Linked DNA regions of Geomonas sp. RF6. The protein of the gene in region 2 interacts with the protein of the main gene of each other region in a pairwise test. Links are inferred from orthologs where the notes say so. Each region holds a gene or a part of one and is shown on either strand. Other genes may lie near its edges. The genes, in order: LPW11_RS10090 and kdsB.

Region 1 (10,068 bases), 1.5 Mb from region 2 along the record:
GCTTCGGGTGTAAAGGCCGACGTGACCCTTCCGGACAGCGCTTCCTTCAGCGTGTGGCACAACATCACGAAAGACTTCGCCGTCACGACCGATTTCACCTGGACCGACTGGTCCACCTTCGACGAGCTCCGCATCCGCTTTGACAACCCCAGCGAGAGAGATGCGGTGACCACCACGAGCTGGCACAACACCTGGCGCTACTCACTCGGCCTGATCTACGCGCCAGGCCCCTGGACCGTGCGAGCCGGCACTGCCTACGACCAGACACCGGTGCCGTCGGCGCAATACCGCACACCGCGCATCCCAGATAACGACCGGTTCTGGGCCTCCTTCGGCTTCGGATACAAATTCGGCGACGACCTCGCCGTCGACGTCGGATACACCCACATCTTCGTAAATGATCCCCGTATCTCGAAGCCGCTCGACGAGGAGAACCGCCTGCGAGGTGCCCTGAACGGCTCTTACACCGCGCGCGTGGACCTCGTCGGTCTCCAGCTGGCCTGGAACTTCCGTTAGGATCTCCCGGTCCCCGGCGCGACCCGCCATGCCGGCGGCACCGTCACCCACCCCAGCCCCCTCCCCCTCACGGGAGGGGGAGTCATGTTGTCATGTAGGCCGGGATAAGCGAAGCGTTCCCGGCGACCGACAGGCCGCTGAAACGGCTGCTCCCATCCCCTGTTCCGATCGCTGCGCCTTAAGCCATAGGCCATTCCGACCCGTCTCCTTTGCCCCTGCACATCCGGAGTCTCCCACCGCAACACTCGAAAAAAAATCTTTACGAGTCACCCGTTTTCATATAGTTTAAATTTAAACCATATCAGTTGGAACTAAAATGACAGAGAAGCGGACGACATTTACCGATGCAGAAAAAAGGGCTCTCGACGCCTACACGAAACTCATGCGGGCTGCCGAGTCCGTCACCTCCCGGACCGCCCGCCACATGGCTGCAGCGGATCTGACGGTAAGCCAGTTCGGGGTGCTGGAGGCGCTGTACCACAAAGGACCTCTCTGCCAGCGTGACATCGCCTCGAAGATATTGAAGAGCAGCGGCAACATCACGGTGGTCATCGACAACCTGGAAAAGCGCGGGCTGGTAAGGCGTGAGCGTGGCGCGGAAGATCGCCGCTACATCACCATCTATCTGACTGACGGTGGGGACGCACTGATAACCGGCCTTTTTCCGCGAATCATGGAAGCGATAGTGGCGGAGATGGGGATTCTGAACGCAAATGAGCAGGAGGAACTGGCCCGGCTGTGCCGGAGCATCGGCCTGAGGGACAGGAGCAGCAACGGCAGGAAATAGCTGGAAGAAATGGGTATTTTCAGGGCAATTCGATGAAGCCAGACCAGGTGAACCTGGTTTACAAGCGGAGGGAACACATCATGAAAGGTACAATTATCAGGTTTTTAGCAGCACTCGCCATCTTTGCAGTGCCGTCTCTCGCCTCGGCAGACTCCTGGACCATAGACCAGGAACATTCCAGTGTGGGATTCAAGGTGCGTCACCTCATGGTCTCCAACGTCAGAGGAGATTTCGGTAAATTCAGCGGCGCGATCCAGATCGACGACAAGGACCTGCGCAACTCCAAAGTGGATGTCATCATAGACACCGCTTCCGTAAATACCGGCGTCGCCAAGAGGGATGCCCATCTCAGGAGCGCAGACTTTTTTGACGTGGAAAGATTCCCCACGATGACCTTTGTGTCGCAGCGGGTTGAGAGAGTCGGGGCCGACCGTCTCAAGGTGCACGGACAGCTGACCCTGCATGGCGTGACGAGGCCGGTGGTGCTCGATGTGGAAGGCCCGACGAAGGCGCTCAAAGATCCGTGGGGAAACCTGAAACGTGGCGCTTCTGCGGTGACTACCATCAACCGGAAAGATTTCGGTCTGACCTGGAACAAAGCGATAGAGAGTGGCGGGGTTGCGGTTGGAGACGAAGTGACGATCGCCCTGGAAGTCGAGCTCCTCAAGAAGTAGCGGGCATAAGGTGCTCGGAAGGTGGCGGAAATGAAAAAGCAGGTTCGGGAGCTTTTCCCAACCTGCTTTTTTGTGGCTCTCGGGTGGTCCGCGCAGCGTGAACCATATTTCCACCGTGCACGAGACCTCGCGTTCCCCCCTTTGCGAAGGGGGGACAGGGGGGATTTGCCTTCGCCAGACTCGGCGCCGGCGCCAGCGGATCGAGATGCTGCCGAAGGCTGCCGGAAACGCTGCGCTTATTCCGGCCTACATTTTCACATACCTTTAACCCCCGTCCTACCGGAGCCTGCGCTCCAGATCCTCTATCCTGTCCAGTAACTCCATCACCAGAGCGAGTGCATCGAAGTTGAGTCCGAGGTCGCGTTTCAGCCGCAGCGCCTTTCGGGCGCGTATTACGCAGTGCGTGGCATAGAGCGGCTCCCCCCTCGTGGAGATCGGTTCCAGAAGTCCGGTGTCCACCAGTCGCCGCATGATCGGCATTTGACACTCGCAAAGCCTGCACAGCTCCTGAAGGGGGATCCCGGGAAGGGAGGCGAGCTCGTTTCTCGTGCGGATGATCACTTCATACTGTGTCCTTGGCATCTCCGCTTCTCCTCCCTACTGCCGCGGGTTGAACCGCGACTCGCGCGCCAGTTCCTCTAAAAGCTCTCTCTCCCGGCTGCTAAGGGTGCTTGGTACCATGATGTGCACCTCGGCGAGCAGATCGCCAAAGGAGTTCGGGGTGATCGGCATCCCTTTTCCCCGCAGCCGCAGCGTCTGCCCGCTCTGCGTCCCCGGCGGAATGGAGAGATTGACCAGGCCATCCACAGTCGGCACCGGGACCTTCGCGCCGAGGGCGGCCTCCCACGGCGAGACCTTAAGCGTGGTGACGAGGTCGTGCTCCTGCAACTGGAACCGCGGGTCGGGGAGGATGTGCACCTTGAGGAAAAGGTCGCCGTCGGCCCCCCCGCCGCTGCCGAGCCCACCCTGCCCGGCGAGGCGGATGAGGGAGCCTTCGGTCACCCCTCGCGGCACATTTACCTCGTAGCTCTTCTTCACCCTGTGCGCCCTGCCGTCCGCCTCGTATTCAAGGCGCTCCAGTTGTACCGTTTTCTTCCCGCCGTGAAATGCGTCGTGCAGGGAGATGTCCAGCGTCGCCTCGTGGTCACGGCCGCGGTGCCGGCGTACTCCGCCCCCCCACATCTCGTCGCTCGCATGCCCCTCCCACCCGCCGCCGAAGAGGTCCTGGAAAAACTGGCTGAACGATTCGGGATCGCCGCTGCGGAAGGAGTAGTGCGTATCGTGGCCGCCGGGGGGCGGGCGGAATCCTTGCCCCCCTTGTCCGGCGGCACTCCAGGCGCTGCCATACTGGTCGTACATCTGGCGCTTCTGCGGGTCGCCGAGGACCTCGTACGCCTCGTTGATTCCCTTGAAGTTCTCTTCTGCGTCAGCCGCCTTGTTTATGTCGGGGTGGTATTTCCGGGCCAGCTTCCGGTACGCCTTCTGGATCTCGTCCTGGCTCGCGGTCTTGCCGACGCCGAGTGTCTTGTAATAGTCCTGGTAGGTCGCTGCCATAGCTTTTCACCTGCGCGATCTGCAGTTCCTGGAATTTTGTAATCTCAAACAGCAAGGGCCGCTCCTGCGGCCCTTATTTCGGTCGTGTCTTCTCTGCCTCAGGAAACCTGGATTTCGATCCTGCGCGGCTTTGCCGCCTCCATCTTCGGGATGCGCAGGGTGAGGATGCCGTTGATGAGCTCCGCACGTGCCTTCGTGTTGTCCAGCGTCTCGGGGATCGCGAACTGCCGGTAGTAGGTCGCGAGTTCGAACTCACGATACACCGCGGTCCCGGGAAGGGTGTGCGAGATGCGTGCGCTGATGGTGAGGATCCCCTTCTCCACATGGACCTCCAGCCCTTCCTTCGTGGCACCCGGAACATCCGCCGTAAGCATGAGACCTTCTTCGGTTTCTACTATGTTGACTGCAGGCTTGAGATACCTTTCTGCCGATCTCATCTCTTCGCGAGCCTGCATGGTTTTCCCTTCACTGCTTTCAGTCAAGCTGGTGTCTGCCATGATGATCTCCTCCTTTCATGGATGCGTTTCAGGCTCTTTTAGGAGACGCTGATGTCGATCTTTTTGGGGCGCACGTGTTCCGCTTTCGGCATGGTGATCCGGAGAATCCCGTCGTTGTACTGGGCGCTGATGTTGTCGGGGTTGATGTCGACCGGGATCTCGAGGGTGCGGGTGAACTTGCCGGAGCCAAGCTCGCTGCGGTGCACGATCTGTCCGCGCTGCTCTGCAAAAGGCTTCCTCTCGCCGCTGATGGAGACGCTGTTTCTCAGGACGGAGAGTTCAGTCTGCTTCGGATCGACTCCGGGGAGCAGAGCCTCGAGGTAGACGTGCCCTTCATCCTCGCTCAGGTTCACCAGCGGGAAGCGCCGTGCTGCCTGCGGTGACAAGAAGCTTGCAGCCATCGGACGGTTGAAGCCGACGCCGCGGAAAGCCTCGTCCATCTCTCTTCTCAGACTGTCCAACTCCCTGAAAATGTCCCAACTTGCCATGGTGATGACCTCCTTTCCGGTGGTGTCCTTCTTACGGAAAAATAATTACGGCATCTGCCGATGTCAAGGTGTCCGGGGGATACGTTTTCCCCTCCCCGGAGGGTGACTCTCCACCCCGGATCGAGAGACGTCGGAGCAGAACGGAAATGTCTGTTGACAGCGCTAGACGACCGGTCTAGTATGCGCCGCTATGGAAAAGCGAGACACGAAAGCGGAAATAATAACTGCGGGCACGGCAATGATCTCGCTGCAGGGGTACAATGCCACCGGTATCGACGCCGTGCTGAAGCAGGTGGGGGTACCGAAGGGGTCGTTCTATCACTACTTCGGGAGCAAGGAGGAGTTTGGCCTTGCCATCATCGACCGCTTCGCCGAGCGGTACGACCAGCGGCTGCACACCTTTTTGCAGGACGAAGAAGTGACCCCGCTGAACCGGATACGAAATTACCTGGAGAGCGGACTTGCCCGCCTCGAGCAGAACCAGTGCAGCAAAGGATGCCTTATCGGGAATCTCGGCCAGGAGCTCGCGGATCAGAACGAGCGGTTTCGCGCGAGGCTGGATGCCATCTTCGGCAACTGGAAGGAGCGCTTTGCGGCGTGTCTGCGGGAGGCGCAGAACGCTGGGGAACTGACCCGGGACGTGGATGCGGAGACGGTGGCCGGCTTCATCCTCTCAGGGTGGGAAGGCGCGATACTGAGGGCGAAGGTCATGAAGTCCCCCCAGCCGCTGCGCGATTTCATCTCCATTCTCTTCTCCTGCGTGTTGTGCAAGGGGAAAGAGAGTCGTGATTGACCGAGACGGTCGGTCTAGTGGCGTCGCTCGCGCGGCGCATGAATGTCCATAAAAGAGGAGGAAGACCATGAAGAAGTCGCTCGGCCCCAAGACCCACCTTTTTCCGACCCCCGTGCTCATGGTGGGGACGTACGACCGCGACGGGCGTCCGAACCTCATGAATGCGGCGTGGGGCGGCATCTGCTGTTCCGAGCCCCCGTGCGTCGCGGTTTCGCTGCGCAAGGCTACCTACTCCTACGATTGCATCATGGAGCGGAAGGCGTTCACTGTGGGGATCCCGACACAGAAGCAGCTCGTGATCGCCGACTACATCGGCATCGCCTCCGGGCGCGACTCCGACAAATTTGCCGTCGCGGGGCTGACCGCGGTACGCAGCGAGCTGGTAGATGCGCCGTACGCCGCCGAGTTTCCCGTCGTCCTGGAGTGCCGGCTGGTGCACAGCTTCGAGCTCGGGCTGCACACCCAGTTTGTCGGGGAGATCATGGACGTGAAGGTGGACGAGGGGGCACTTGCCGAAGACGGCAAGCCGGACATCGTAAAGATCGCGCCGCTGGTATTCGATACCGGGCATCGAGGCTACCACGGGATCGGGCCGTTCCTCGGCAAGGCCTTCGCCGCTGGACGGGATCTGCCGGAGCGGAAGTAGACCTGGCAGGAGTAGTGAAGCTTCAACCGTTCAGGCCTCGCATCCCCCCCTTTGGAAGGTTCATCCGGGAAATTCCGGGGGCGCGTGGGTCCATTGCCACAAAGCACTGCAGAAGGCCCAACGTTCCCCCCTTTGCAAAGGCTCATCCGGGAATTTCGGGAATTGAGCCCGGTCGCTTCCGTTGGCGTGAGGGGACACTAGTGGCGCCGCGCTGGAGCACAGGCTTCCCAGCCTGTACCGCGGCGCCAGCCGCGCGGTCTGTGGCGGCTGCGCCGCCATCGCAGGCAAGATGCCTACGCTCCAGCGTGGGGGCACCCGGATTCTTTGTAGCGCGTTCCCCAGAATTCCCTGAAGACCCTTCGCAAAGAGGGGAACGTCACGTCTCCTGCAGTGCTTCGTGGCAATGTACCCACACTCCCGGCTTTCCCGGATGAACCTTCGCAAAAGGGGGGGGACGCAGAGAGGAGGCGCGGCGGAGCCTGCACTGCGTCGAGGCGCATGGAAAATTAAACGGAGGAGAGCAGTGACCAGCAGCAGTGCCGGCGGCGCGGAGGAGCAGCGTCCCGGAAAACTTTTACTCATCGCCTGTATCATCAGCTTTGTCTGCTTCTTCGGCTCCTACATGCGGATCCCCGTCGTCCCCCTCTTTGCGGCGTCTCTCGGGGCCGATTCGGTGCAGGTGGGGTTCATCAACGCCGCCTTCATGCTCATGGCCGGTGTCCTCTCCATCCCCTCCGGCATCGTCTCGGACCGCCTCGGTCGGCGGGTGCCCCTCCTGGGTGGCATGCTCCTCCTTTCCGCTTCCTCCTTCCTCCTTCACTGGTGCAGGTCCCCCCTGGAGATGGGGGTGGTGTATCTACTCTTCGGTGTCGGACTCTCCGCCTTCTCTCCCACCCTCATGTCCTATGTCGCCGACGTCACACCTCAACACCTCCTCGGGCAGGCGTACGGCTGGTACACCATGGCGGTGTACGGCGGCATGACGGTGGGACCTGCGGCAGGCGGCTTTCTGGGGAAGGTCCTGGGCCTTCCCCAGGTTTTCCCCGTGGCAGGGACGCTGATCCTTTTCATGTTTTTCGTGGCAGCCTTTTTCCTTCCCGCTCCCCCCCAGCATGCCGCGGCGGAGCGTCAGCGCCTCCTCCCGGCTCTGTCTGCCCTGCGCAAAAACCGCCCCTTTCTCGCCTGTCAGGTCGCGACACTCGGCACCTGCTTCGGTTTCGGCATGTTCGTGACCTTCATGCCGCTGTACATCCGCAGCCAGGGGATGGACTCGGGGCAGGTGGGGCTCGTCTTCGGCGCGCAGGCCCTGGCGAACGCCGTATCCCGTCTCCCTTCCGGCCGTTTCAGCGACCGTATCGCCGATCGCAGCATCCTCGTGAAGGGCGGGCTCCTCTTCTTTGCCCTGGCGGTTGCCGCCTTCGGCGTCTGCCGCGGTCTCATGCCTCTCATGGTGAGCGCCGCCTTCATGGGGATAAGCATGGGGGTCGCCTTCACCGCCATCGGAGCTCTCATCGCCGACTCGGTGCCGCGCGCCCAGAGGGGGCTGGCGATGGGATGCTACAACACCTGTGTGTACATCGGCATGATGATGAGTGCCGGCGTCATGGGGGGAGTGGTAAAGCACCATGGCTTCCCGGCAGCGTTTTTCACGACCGGTTCGGTCGGCGCTGCCATTCTTTTCATGTTCATCATGCTCTACCGGCGACGGCTTCCATCTGCGACGGAATCCTCTATGCTTTAGAGGTTCGTTTGCAGATCGCCGCACCGGGCAGCCCGGATTAACTGCTGCCCGCAATCAGGAACAGATCGAGAAGGGCCTGTCAAACGGGCCGAGGAGGGAAAAATGGTACAGACCATAGCGAGGGTGATCAGCGACTTCGTGAAGCACTCTTCGGAAAATCGCCTGCCCGGGACCCGCGAGCCGTTCTTTTTGGACCCGCTGATCGGATTTGCGGCCGCCGCCGATCCGATCTTTACGGAGTACAAGACGATCATCGGGGAGTTCCACCAGACGCCGCAGGAAGTGCTCACCGCCGCCCACGGGTCCGACGCCCGTGCCGTGACCGTCATATCGTGGGTGCTGCCGATCTCCCCCGATATCCGTGCCAGCAACCGGCGGGAAAAAACCTTTCCGTCCCGGGAGTGGGCGCTGACCCGCCAGTACGGCGAATCGTTCAACGAGGAGCTGCGCCGGCACGTGGTGGAGTGGCTGACCCGCGCGGGGTACCGGGCCGTTGCACCACAGCTCGCTCCGGGGTGGAAGCAGTACAAGGTTTCCCCCGTCGGCTTCGCCTCGACCTGGTCGGAGAGGCACGTGGCCTACGCCGCCGGACTCGGGACTTTCAGCCTCAATGACGGACTCATAACGTCGATGGGGATCGCGCACCGGCTCGGGAGCGTGGTGACAGACATGATCGTTACCCCCACCCCCCGTTCAGCACCGGACCACCGGGCCAACTGCCTCTGGTACCGCGACGGGAGCTGCGGCGCCTGCATGCGGCGCTGCCCGGTAGGGGCGATCACGGAGGGGGGGCACGACAAGAAGGCGTGCTTTGAGTACGTCTACCACGCTGTTACCGAGGCGATAGGGCGCCCGTACCGCATCGAGCAGACCGGCTGTGGGCTGTGCCAGACGGGAGTGCCGTGCGAGACGTGCATTCCGGAGAAGTGCTGAACCAACGAAGGAGGTGGGAATGTTCAAAAAGATCGACCATATCGAGCTCATCCCCGAGGATTTCGACAGGGCCCTCACCTTTTACACGGACATCCTGGGGTTCCGGGTGCGGGAGCGCGCCGTGGTGGACGCTGCGCCGCTGCAGGAGATCGCCTATATCGAGCTCGGCGGCGCGGTAGTCGAGCTCATGCGCGTGCAGCAGCCGTCCGCGAGCCTCGACGATCCGTGGAGCTGCGGCTACCGCGCCATCGCGCTCGAGGTGGAGAATATGGAGCAGGCCCTGGCTTACCTGTCGGAACGCGGCGTGGCGGTGACCTGGGGACCGGTGGATCTTGGAAAGTCGAAGCGGGCGGAGATCAAGGATTCGGAAGGAAACATCATAGAGCTGAGGCAGTGGTAGCAACTGCTTCTCCGAGTGAAGCTCGCGGAGAAGGCGGTGCGGTAAGTTGAAGGGGCTTCGATGGAAAACTTTGTACTGATCGGTGTCTGCGTCCTCGTCGGGATGCTCTTTCGCCGCCTGGAGGCATTCCCGAAGGATACGGCGCAGTCGTTGAACATGTTCGCGCTTTACCTTTCCCTGCCGGCGCTCGTGCTGCTGAAGGCGCCGCAGATCACCTTCTCCAGCGACATGCTGGCAGCGGCGCTTATCCCGTGGGGGATGCTCTTTCTCTCCGTGGCCCTCGTCCTTGCCGGTGCGCGGCTGTGGAGCTGGCCGCGCGCGACGGTAGGTGTCCTCCTGCTGGTGGTCCCCCTCGGCAACACCTCCTTCATGGGGGTTCCGGTGGTGCAGGCGTTCTTCGGGAGCGCCGGGCTGCCGTACCTCATCATCTACGACCAGTTCGGCACCATGCTGATCTTCGCCACCTACGGCTCCCTCATCCTCGCCCTCTACGGCCGCGAGAGCGCCGTCACCGTGGCGGGTGTGGCCAAACGGATGCTCCTCTTTCCCCCCACCATAGCCCTTGTGCTCGGACTCGCCGTGCGGAACTGGGTGTATCCGAAGACGCTGGTGCTGGTGCTGCAGAGCGTGGCGGCGACGCTGGTGCCCGTCGTCATGACGGCGATAGGATTTCAGCTGCAGCTGCGGCTGCCGCGCCGCGTGTCGCTCCCCATGAGCTACGGACTGGCCATAAAGCTCCTCGCAGCACCACTTGCCGCTCTCCTTTTCTGCCGCGTCGCCGGGATAAGTGGCGGTGCCTGCAACGTCTCCATCATCGAGGCGGGAACCCCGCCGATGGTGACCGCCGGTGCCCTGGCGGTCATCGCAGGGATGGAGGCCGACCTCGCGGTCGCGCTGGTCGGCTTCGGCATCGTCCTCTCCTTCGCGACCCTCCCCCTGCTCTACTGGCTGGTGCGGTAGGACCGCCCTGCTCCGGCGAGGACTACAGCCCCGCCGCCTTCGGAAAGAGGATGTTGTTCTCCAGGTGCACGTGCTTGTG
Region 2 (10,112 bases):
CCTTCTGCGCGAGGGTCCCCTTCGTGAGGGAGCAGGGGTAGGCGCCGAGGCGCATCGTCCCACCTTTGCGGTTCACCCCTTTCTGCCCTTCCATGAGGTGGATCACCGGGCTCTGGCATTCCGGCTTGAACTCGCTGGAGAACGCCTCCGGGAGCTTGCACACGTTTCTGGCGTACTCGACGGCAGCCATCTGCATGCCGAGGCAGATCCCGAAGAAGGGGACCTTGTTAAGCCTCGCATACTCGATCGCCATGATCTTCCCTTCGGTGCCGCGCTCCCCGAAGCCACCCGGGACGAGGATCCCGTCGTGCCCGGCGAGGTACGCCTCGGCACCTTCCTCCTCGATCTTCTCGGAGTCGAGGTAGGAGAGGACGACCCGGCAGTCGTTGCCGATACCGCCGTGGGTGAGCGCCTCGGAGAGGGACTTGTAGCTCTCGGTGAGGTCGACGTACTTGCCGACGACTGCGATCTTCACCTCACCCTTCTCCGGGTGGGTAAGCTTCGCCACCACCTGCTGCCAGTGGCTGAGATCGGGGGCCTTCGTCCAGATATTGAGCTTCTCCACGACCTGGTCGTCCAGCCCCTCGCGGTTCAGCGCCAGCGGCACGGCGTAGATGTGCTCCGCGTCCATGGAGGTGATGACCGCCTTCTCCTCCACGTTGCAAAAGAGCGCGATCTTCGCCTTCATGTCCTGCGGCAGGTCGAGCTCGGTGCGGCACAGGAGGATGTCCGGCTGGATCCCGATCTCGCGCAGCTCCTTCACGGAGTGCTGGGTCGGCTTCGTCTTCAGCTCCCCCGCCGTCTTTATGTACGGCACGAGGGTCACGTGGAGGTACAGGACGTTCCCGGGACCGCGGTCGCTCTTCAGCTGGCGGATCGCCTCCAGAAAGGGGAGGGACTCGATGTCGCCGACGGTGCCGCCGATCTCCACGATGGCGATGTCGGTACCTTTCGCGTTCTCCAGGATGTTCGCCTTGATCTGGTCGGTGATGTGCGGGATGACCTGCACGGTGCCGCCGAGGTAGTCGCCGCGCCTCTCCTTCTCGATGACGGAGAAGTACACCTGGCCGGTGGTGAAGTTGCTCTTTTTGGAGAGCTTCGCCGAGGTGTAGCGCTCGTAGTGCCCGAGGTCGAGGTCGGTCTCGGCGCCGTCGTCGGTGACGAAGACCTCGCCGTGCTGGAACGGGCTCATGGTGCCGGGATCGACGTTGATGTACGGGTCGAGTTTCTGGATGGTGACCCTCAAGCCGCGCGCCTCGAGAAGCGCCCCCAAAGAAGCGGCGGCGAGTCCCTTACCTATGGAGGAAACTACGCCGCCGGTTACGAAGATAAATTTAGTTTTCACTGTACTGATCCTCCAAATAAAAAGACAGGCCGGGACGGGTATGCCGCGCGGTGCAGCCAGGAGTGCACCGGGAAGACAACCGTAAGCCTGTCTTAAACTCTTTGTTCAAACGATACCTCTAGCGTGCCCCTTGCGCGTTCAACTTTTCCAGCACCTTCTCCAGATCGGCGGGGGTGTCCACCCCGATGGAGTCGAACTCCGTCTCCACGACCTTGATCCGGTAGCCGTTTTCCAGGGCCCTCAACTGCTCCAGCTTCTCGGAGAGCTCCAGGTAGGTCGGCTTCAGCGCGGTGAAGACCGGAAGGAAATCGCGCCGGTACACGTACAGCCCCACATGCTTGAAGCACAATAGCTTCCCTGAGACAAACGCCTCGTCCTTCAGGTCGTTCCACTTGTCGCGGAAGTTCGGCAGCGGCGAGCGGGAGAAGTACAGGACGTTCCCCTTCAGGTCTGCCACCACCTTCACCACGTTCGGCGAGAGGAAGTCGTGCAGCGTCTTGATGCGGCTCTTCAGCGTCGCCATCTGCAGGGTGGGGTCGTGCATGAGGGGGGCGATCGCCTGGTCGATCATGCCCGGCTCGATGAGGGGCTCGTCCCCCTGCACGTTCACCAGGATCTCCGCGTCGATGCGCGCCGCCACCTCCGCGAGCCGGTCGGTGCCGGTCTCGTGGTCCGCTCTCGTCATCTCCACCCTGCCGCCGAAGGCCCGCACCGCCTGCGCGATCCTCTCGTCGTCGGTGGCGACAATGACATCTGAGACAAGAGTCGCCCGGGAGGTACGCTCATAGACGTGCTGCACCATGGGGCGTCCCTGGATGTCCTCCAGCGCCTTCCCCACGAAACGGGTGGAGGCGTACCTGGCCGGAATAACGGCGGTTATCTTCATAGGTTGTCTCGGTGGTTTTGCTAGTCGGGTAGAGTGGGAGGCAGGGCCCGCTGTCACTCACGTCGAGGCTTGGTGGAAGGGGAGATCCCCCACCGGAAGTCGGCTCAACCTGTAGCTGGAGCGCAGCCTGGACTGCCGCTGCGTCCCGTCGGCCGGGACGAACCAAGTTACCTCAAAAGAAAGCGCCGTGTCAAGGAAGGAAATCAGAGTGCGAGGTTCAGGCGGTTGGTCCAGTTTATCGTCTCGATCTGCGCCGCCATGAGGTCGTCAAGGGTCAGCCCGCACTCCGCGAGGTGCCCCTCCATCCCGGCGAAATCCGCCTGCTCGAGCTTCTCCGCGAGGAGAAGGAGCGCTCCCAGCCGACCGGAACGCTCCACGAGGGCAAGGCGCACGTCCTCCACGAGATTGAGCTTCTCCACGAGCTCCTCCATGGAAACCTCGAAGAGGACGTCGATCAAAGAGAGTATCCCCACCATGAAGGCGCGGTCGGCGTACTCCTTCCCCGCCGGGGTCCCCTCCCCCTTCACCAGGAGCTCCAGGAGCTTGCCGCGCACCGCCGCGATCTCCAGAAGGGGGCTCTGCATGCCGCGCCCCTCGTTGGAGGCGTAGAGCGCGAGGGTAATCCAGCGCTTCAGCTGCTCGAGCCCCAGCACCGTGAGGGCGTGGCGCAGCGTCTTTATGCGGACCCGGAGCCCTATCGCCACGGAATTCACCAGGCGCAGCAGGTTGTAGGTGAGCCCGGGGTTCAGCTTGAAGGTCTCCTCGATCTCGTCGATCTCCGTCTCCGCCATGACCTGCTTCATGAGCTGGAGCATGGCGACTTTCGCCACGTCGACCCGGTTTTGCTTCAGGAGCACGGGACGGGCGAAGTAGTACCCCTGGAAGAGATCGAAGCCGAGCTCGGAGCAGACGGTGTAATGCTCCGCGGTCTCCACCTTTTCGGCAAGGAGGGTGAGGGGCCAGCGCCTGAAGATCTTCACGACCTCGGAAAGCTCGGAGGGGGGGGTCTCCATGACGTCGAGCTTTATGATGTCCACGGTGGAGTAGAAGGGGGCGAAATCTTCGGAGAAGACGTGGTCGTCGAGGGCGAGGGTGAAGCCGAGGGACTTGAGATGGCGGCAGCGGTCCAGAACCTCCGCGTCCATGAGGATGTTTTCCAGGAGCTCGATCACCACCTGCCGCTTCGGAAGGAGCTCCATGGCGCTCGACATGAGGGTGTCGTGGCTTACGTTGAAAAAGCCGCGGTGACGCCCGAGGACGTCCTGGAAGCCGAAGTCGGAAAGGGCGGTCAGGATGACGCTGGCACTCGCCTGGTGGGTGTCGGAGATCTGCGCCTGCATGAGGCTTTGCGGGGAGCGGAACAGAAGCTCGAAGGCCACGATCGTCTGCTCCCGGTTCAGTATCGGCTGGCGTCCCAGAAAAAACTTTTCTTCAGCCATGGCACCCTCGCTCCCCGGAAAAATCCTCCCCGTACTTATAGCATAAAAAGGGGGAACGCTAAGTGGCAATTGCCACGGTGGAGGGGCAGTTGTAGGCCGGGATAAGCCGAAGGGCGTTCCCGGCATTTCCATCGCGACGGGGCGCCATGCTGCCACCCCCTGCCTTACGCCGGAAATGCTCCGCTTATTCCGGCCTACATGCTCATTCCCGTCAGTCGCAAAGGCGCAGCACTTCCCGCGACAGCGCCTCCAGCGGGCGCACGTAGTCGACCCCGCCGAGCTTTATCGCCTCGTTCGGCATCCCGAAGACGACGCAGGTCGCCTCGTCCTGGGCGATGTTTATGGCGCCGGCCTGCTTCATCTCCAGCATCCCCTTCGCGCCGTCGTCCCCCATCCCGGTCATGATGACGCCGACCGCGTTCTTCCCGGCGTACCTCGCAGCGGAGCGAAAGAGGACGTCGACAGAGGGTCGGTGCCTCGTCACCAGCGGACCGTCCTTTATCTCCACGTAGTAGCGCGCCCCGCTCCTCTTGAGAAGGGTGTGGTGGTTTCCCGGCGCGATAAGCGCACGGCCGCGCACGACGGTGTCGTTGTCGGCCGCCTCCTTCACGGAGATCCTGCACAGCCCGTCCAGCCGTCTGGAGAAGGCCTTGGTGAACCCCTCCGGCATGTGCTGCACGATGACGATCCCCGGGCAGTCCGCCGGGAACGACTCCAGAAAGACGCGCAACGCCTCCGTGCCGCCGGTGGAGGCGCCGACCACGACGACCTTTTCGGTCGTCTGCATCATGGCGTGGCTGGAGGGCTTCTCCATGATGACGTCGGCGGTGAGCTTCGGGGCGACGGTGTGGGTGTGGGGGGAAATCTTTCTCAGCCGCGCCTGCGCCGCCGCCTTCACCGCGTCGCAGATCCTTACCCGGCTCTCCTCCAGGAAATCCTTCGTCCCCATGCGCGGCTTCTGGATGATCTCCACCGCCCCGTACTCCAGCGCCTTCAGCGCCGTCTCGCTCCCCCGCTCGGTGAGGCTCGAGCACATCACCACCGGGATCGGGTGCTGGCTCATGATCCTGTGCAGGAAGGTGACGCCGTCCATGCGCGGCATCTCCACGTCGAGCGTTATGACGTCGGGGACCTCGTCCCGGATTCGCTCGGCGGCGATGAAGGGGTCTCCGGCGGTGGACATGACCTCTATCTGCGGGTCCGAGGAGAGTATCTCCGACATCGTCTGCCGCACCACCGCGGAGTCGTCCACAATCAATACTCGTATCTTTTTCCGCATGCTAAATCTCCGTTCGTCTCAGACGTTTGAGAAGGACCTCCCCCGTGTGGGTGTAGAAAAAGATCTTCCGCCCGCGCGGGCCGCCGACGTCGGAGGAGACGATCCGGATCCCCTCCCCCTCCAGCACCTCCAGGGCCTTCGCGATGTTCTGCGTTCCCACCGTGCCGATACCGCCGTCTCGGGCGTCGAACATGTCGGAGCCGCCGAAGATCTTCGCCTCGATCTCGCCGCGGCACACGCCGCGCGTCTGGAGCCCCTTCAGCATGAGCCAGATGGCGCACTCCACGTACTTCCCCCCCTCCGGCTCCGCCGCGAGACACGGATCCTCCCTGCGGCAGTGCGGCAGGAGCGCATGGCAGATCGTTCCGATCCGGTGGCGCGGGCTGAACATCGTCACCGCCACGCAGGAGCCGAGGAGGGTGGAGACGACGATCGGCTCGTCCGCGAAGTGCATCTCACCGGGGCGCAGAAAGAGAACCGGGAGCTCGGGGGTGCGGGGGGTCATTTGACTTTCCGGTACACGGTGGGAAAGACGCTGACCAGCGGGACGTCGAGGCCGGAGAGGGTCTCCGAGTGCCCCATGAAGATGAAGGCACCCGGCTTCATGTAGCGGTGGAAGCGCTGCAGGAGCTTCTCCTGCGTCGGGCGGTCGAAGTAGATGATCACGTTGCGGCAGAAGATGACGTCGAGCGGCTCGCGGATCCCGAAGTCGTCGTCCATGAAGTTCAGGCGCCGGAAGAAGACCTTGCGGCGCAGCTCCGGTGCGATGCGCACCAGCGGGTTCGCGCGGTCCTTGCTCTTCAGGAGGTACTTCTTCTTCAGCGCCAGCGGGACCGGGTCGACGAGCGCCTCCGCGTAGGTGGCGTTGCGCGCGCGGTCCAGCACCCTCGTGGAGATGTCGGTCGCCAGAATCCGGAAGTCGAAGTCCGGGTGCTTCTCCGCGAACTCGGAGAGGACCATCGCCAGGGTGTACGGCTCCTCCCCGGTGGAGCACCCTGCACTCCAGATGGAGAAGGTCCCCCCGCCGCTGCGGCGCAGCCAGTCCGGGAGTACCTTCTCGGTCAGGAAATCGAAGTGGTCCGGCTCGCGAAAGAAGTCGGTCTTGTTGGTGGTGACGAGGTCGATCATCGGCACGAGCTCCTGCTCGAGACCGTCGGCGGAGAAGAGGTAGTCGCAGTAGTCGGAAAACTTCTTCATGCCGAGCGCCCGCAGCCTCTTTTGCAGGCGCGACTCCAGCATCGTCTTCTTCACGTCCGGCATCTTTATGCCGCACTTCTCGTAGATGAACGCGCTCAGCCGGTTGAAGTCCCGCAGCGTAAGGGCCGCCGCGGAGTCGATGGAAGATGACGAATCCACTAGTGCGCCTCCCTCTCGACCGACTGGATCAGGTGCTGGATGTCCAGGATGAGCGCCACCGAGCCGTCGCCGAGGATCGTCGCGCCGGAGATCCCCTCGATGTTCTTGTAGGCGCGCCCGAGCGACTTGATGACCGTCTGGTGCTCCCCTATGACGTGGTCCACCACGAAGCCGACGCGGGCCCCCTCCACCTCGGTGATGACGATCTGCTCGATCTCCGGCGGCTCGCCGGAGATCCCGAAGCGCTCCCTGAGCGGGATGTAGGGGACGAGGTGGTCGCGTACGTTCGCGAGATTGCGTCCGTGAGCCCGTGCCACGTCCTCGCGGGTGAGTTCCACGCACTCGTTCACGAGAGCGAGCGGCAGCATGAAGGAGTCGCCGCCGATCTTCACGAGGAGGCTCTCGATGATCGCCAGGGTGAGCGGTATGCGCACCGTGATGCGGGTCCCCTCGCCGCGGCTGCTCGAGACATCGATGGAGCCGCGCAGCGCTTCTATGGCGCGCTTCACCACGTCCATGCCGACCCCGCGCCCGGAGACGCTGGAGAGCTTCTTCGCGGTGGAGAAGCCGGGGGCGAAGATCAGGTTGAAGAGTTCCTTCTCCGAGAGCTCCGCAGCCGCGGGGATGATCCCCTTCTCGACCGCCTTCGCCCGGATCGCCTCCTTGTCGAGCCCCGCCCCGTCATCCTTGATGGTGATGAGGACGCTGTCTCCGGAGTGGACCGCGGCAAGGTGCACCGTGCCGTGGCGCGGTTTCCCTGCGGCGACCCTTGCCTCCGGGAGCTCGATGCCGTGGTCGATGCTGTTTCTGATCAGGTGCACGAGGGGGTCGTTCAGCTTCTCGATGACGGTCTTGTCGAGCTCCGTCTCCGCCCCGTCGGTGGTCATCTCGATCTCTTTTCCGAGCTCGGAGGAGAGGTCGCGCACCAGCCTCTTGAACTTGGAGAAGGTGCTCCCGATCGGGAGCATGCGGATATTGAGCGCGCTGTCGCGCAGCTCGCTGGTGAGGCGCTCCACCTCTTCGGCGATCGCCGAGAGTTCCACGTCGTCCCGCTCGATCGCCGTCTGGGAGAGGCGCGCCTGCACCGTCACGAGCTCACCGACGAGGTTCACGAGGACGTCGAGCCTCTCCGCGGGGACACGGATGCTTGTCGCCGCCTCCTGGCTCTGCTTCTCCTGGCGCACCTCCTTTATGTGGCGCTGCTCCACGAGAGCGGACTGCACCTTCGCCTCCGGGATGATCCCCTGGCTGACGGCGAGCTCGCCGAAGCGCTTCTGCTGGCCAAGAACCTCCGCCATCGCCTCCGCGGTTATGTCGCCGCGCTCCACGAGGATCTCGCCGAGCTTCTTGTACCCGTCGTCCGCGACCGAGGCGCCGTGATCGGCAATCTCCTCGATCCTGATCTCGCAGTCGTCCTCCACGAAGATGAAGACGTCGCGAATGGCGTTCACCCCCTGGTCGGTGGTGAGTACGATGTCCCAGTAGACGTAGCACCCCTCCGGGTTCATCCCCTCCAGCGGCGGGAATCCCTTGCTCTGGGCGGTGATGCTGCAGGTGCCCATTTCACGGAGCTCGTTCAGGAGGTGCAGCGGGTTCGTGCCGCACGCCATGATCTCTGCCACCGGGGCGAAGCGGATCCGGTAGGTCGCAAGGGTAGCCCGCTCCGGCTGCGCCTTCGGCTCGTGGACCTGCGGCTGCTCGTCGCCGTGCGGCGCGAGCTCGCGCAGCCCCGCGATGATCTGGCAGCTCACGCTCTCCTCCGGGAGGTCCCCCCGCTCGGCAGCATCGAGCATCGCCTTTATCTGGTCGCGCGCCGCCAGCGTCAGGTTCACCAGTTTCTTGGTGACCTTCAGCCGTCCGTTGCGCACCATGTCGAAAACGGTCTCCACCTCGTGGGTGAAGGCCGCGATGTCGTCAAAGCCGAACATCGCGCCGCTCCCCTTGATGGTGTGCATGGCGCGAAAGACCCGCCCGATGATATCGGGATCCTCAGGCCTCTCCTCCAGCTCGAGCAGGGAGGTCTCCAGCTCCGTCAGGAGCTCCGCCGCCTCCTCCAGGAATGCCTGCCTGTGGATGTCCATCATCCCAGCACCTTCTTTACCACGGCCATGAGCTGCTCAGGCTTGAAGGGCTTCACGATCCAGCCGGTCGCGCCGGCGGCCTTCCCTTCCTGCTTCCTGGAGTCCTGGCTTTCCGTGGTCAGCATGACGATGGGGATGAACTTGCAGCTCGGCAGGGCACGCGCCCCCTTGATGAGCCCGATCCCGTCCAGGTTCGGCATGTTGAGGTCGGTGATGAGCATGTCGACCTTCGTGGAGGAGAGCTTCTGCAGGGCGTCTTTTCCGTCCACCGCTTCCACCACCTCGTAGCCGCCCTGCTTCAGGGTAAAGGTCACCATCTGCCGCACACTTGCCGAGTCGTCGGCCGTCATAATTACTTTTGCCATCAGCACTTACCTCCGGTCCAGATGCAGCTTTTCGCTTCGCGCTGGCACCCCACGTGACATTGGAATCCTGCCTCTTCGACCACTTTAACGTACACCTCGTTCCCCGCGGGGGCGACCGTCAGTGACTTCTGCGCCGCGAGCGCGCTCCCGTGCGCCGCGCACAAAAGCTGCAGCGAGGTGAGGTCCATGCCGGTGACCCCGCGCAGATCGACCACCACCTCGTCGGCGGCGCCGAGCGCCTCCACGAGGACTTCCTTGAAACGGGCCGCTTCCGCTATCGTCACGGGGCCCTGTACGGTGATTTCCAGCACGCCCTCCCCTTTTCCGGAGGCGCGCCCTACAGTCATTTCAGCCATTTATCTTGTCCTCGCTAAAAAAGCTCCACGTTGTCGCCGTATTCGCCATCGCCTTCGGCCGTTTCCAGACCCGCACCGTCGAAGAGTGCCTGGTGCACCTGGCGCTCGCTGTTCATGGTGTAGCGCCGGGCGATCTCCTCGAAGTCGATGCTCCCCCCGGTGCCGGGCGCGACCGTGCGCGCCTCCTCTATGACCGCGGAAAGCTCCGCCAGCGCCCCCTCCAGCACCTCGGAGACCTTGCGGTGCACCGTGATCCCCGCGGTGGTGCGGTCGATGTCCTCGGTGAGCTCGGCGACGGAGGCATCCATCCCGTGCACCGAGCGGTCCAGCGTCTCCTTCACCGACCGGAGCGTGTGCAGGAGCTCGCCGAAAGTCGATACCATCCCCTGCACCTTCCCCTCCAGATCGCCGGCATCCTCCCCTTGCGCACCGAAGAGGATCTCGGTGGAGCGGGTGATCGCCTGCAGCGTGCGGGAGACCTCTCCGGTCTGGTCGATGGCGTCGACGGAGAGCCGCTGGATCGCCTCGGCGAGAACTCCGAGCGCCGCCCCGTCTTCCCCTGTGTAGGCGGACTTTATCTGGGAGTTGAGGGCGATGAGCTTTATCTCCTCGCCGACCGTCTCGATCTGCCCCACAAACGCCGCGATGTCCCCCACGGTGTCGGAAACGGAAGCCATGGCGCTGCAGAGGGTACGGTTCGCCTCGAGGCTCTCGGTGAGCGCCGCGGTGATGGTGCCGAGATCCTTCTCCATTTCCTGGAAAAAGCTCTTTCCCGCCTGGTCGCTGACACCGGAGATCTTCGCGGTCTCCCGCAGGAGGTGCGACTGTTTCTGGGCGATCTCCTGGAGGTTCGCCACAATGAGGCGCACCGCCTGGGTCAGCGCACTCTCCGCGTGGCGCAGCTGCGCCGCCTGGAGCTCGCAGACGATCGCGACCTCCTCCGCGCCGGTCTGACGGGAGGCGCACCCTCCCTGCAGCTCCACCAGCGACTCCTCCACGTGCTCT

Evidence for each region.
Region 1: the proteins of kdsB (region 2) and LPW11_RS10090 interact in binary tests that used the Escherichia coli proteins (3 or more experiments, as listed by UniProt). The link is inferred for Geomonas sp. RF6 from one-to-one orthologs.

Annotation. Positions count from the first base shown.
Region 1 is NZ_CP087999.1:2,342,706-2,352,773, forward strand. Bases 3,726-6,507 are described here. They hold LPW11_RS10090 (TetR/AcrR family transcriptional regulator), read left to right. Parts: upstream 3,726-4,706; coding sequence 4,707-5,309; downstream 5,310-6,507. Other genes in these bases: LPW11_RS10080 (Hsp20/alpha crystallin family protein), read right to left, coding at 3,726-4,028; LPW11_RS10085 (Hsp20/alpha crystallin family protein), read right to left, coding at 4,067-4,516; LPW11_RS10095 (flavin reductase family protein), read left to right, coding at 5,377-5,955; LPW11_RS10100 (MFS transporter), read left to right, coding at 6,479-6,507. Also shown: LPW11_RS10055 (OmpP1/FadL family transporter), read left to right, coding at 1-516; LPW11_RS10060 (MarR family winged helix-turn-helix transcriptional regulator), read left to right, coding at 833-1,303; LPW11_RS10065 (YceI family protein), read left to right, coding at 1,384-1,977; LPW11_RS10070 (chaperone modulator CbpM), read right to left, coding at 2,254-2,559; LPW11_RS10075 (DnaJ C-terminal domain-containing protein), read right to left, coding at 2,575-3,531; more of LPW11_RS10080, read right to left, coding at 3,630-3,725; more of LPW11_RS10100, read left to right, coding at 6,508-7,696; LPW11_RS10105 (epoxyqueuosine reductase), read left to right, coding at 7,799-8,629; LPW11_RS10110 (VOC family protein), read left to right, coding at 8,649-9,029; LPW11_RS10115 (AEC family transporter), read left to right, coding at 9,090-9,989; ric (iron-sulfur cluster repair di-iron protein), read right to left, coding at 10,012-10,068. UniProt on the Escherichia coli protein: Involved in response to both electrophiles and reactive chlorine species (RCS). Represses the transcription of the nemRA-gloA operon by binding to the NemR box.
Region 2 is NZ_CP087999.1:878,736-888,847, forward strand. The notes cover bases 348-3,173. They hold kdsB (3-deoxy-manno-octulosonate cytidylyltransferase), read right to left. Parts: upstream 2,232-3,173; coding sequence 1,464-2,231; downstream 348-1,463. Other genes in these bases: LPW11_RS03785 (CTP synthase), read right to left, coding at 348-1,345; LPW11_RS03795 (EAL and HDOD domain-containing protein), read right to left, coding at 2,435-3,173. In the rest of the region: more of LPW11_RS03785, read right to left, coding at 1-347; more of LPW11_RS03795, read right to left, coding at 3,174-3,670; LPW11_RS03800 (protein-glutamate methylesterase/protein-glutamine glutaminase), read right to left, coding at 3,882-4,949; LPW11_RS03805 (chemotaxis protein CheD), read right to left, coding at 4,951-5,454; LPW11_RS03810 (CheR family methyltransferase), read right to left, coding at 5,451-6,305; LPW11_RS03815 (chemotaxis protein CheA), read right to left, coding at 6,305-8,389; LPW11_RS03820 (response regulator), read right to left, coding at 8,386-8,751; LPW11_RS03825 (STAS domain-containing protein), read right to left, coding at 8,751-9,107; LPW11_RS03830 (methyl-accepting chemotaxis protein), read right to left, coding at 9,122-10,112. UniProt on the Escherichia coli protein: Activates KDO (a required 8-carbon sugar) for incorporation into bacterial lipopolysaccharide in Gram-negative bacteria.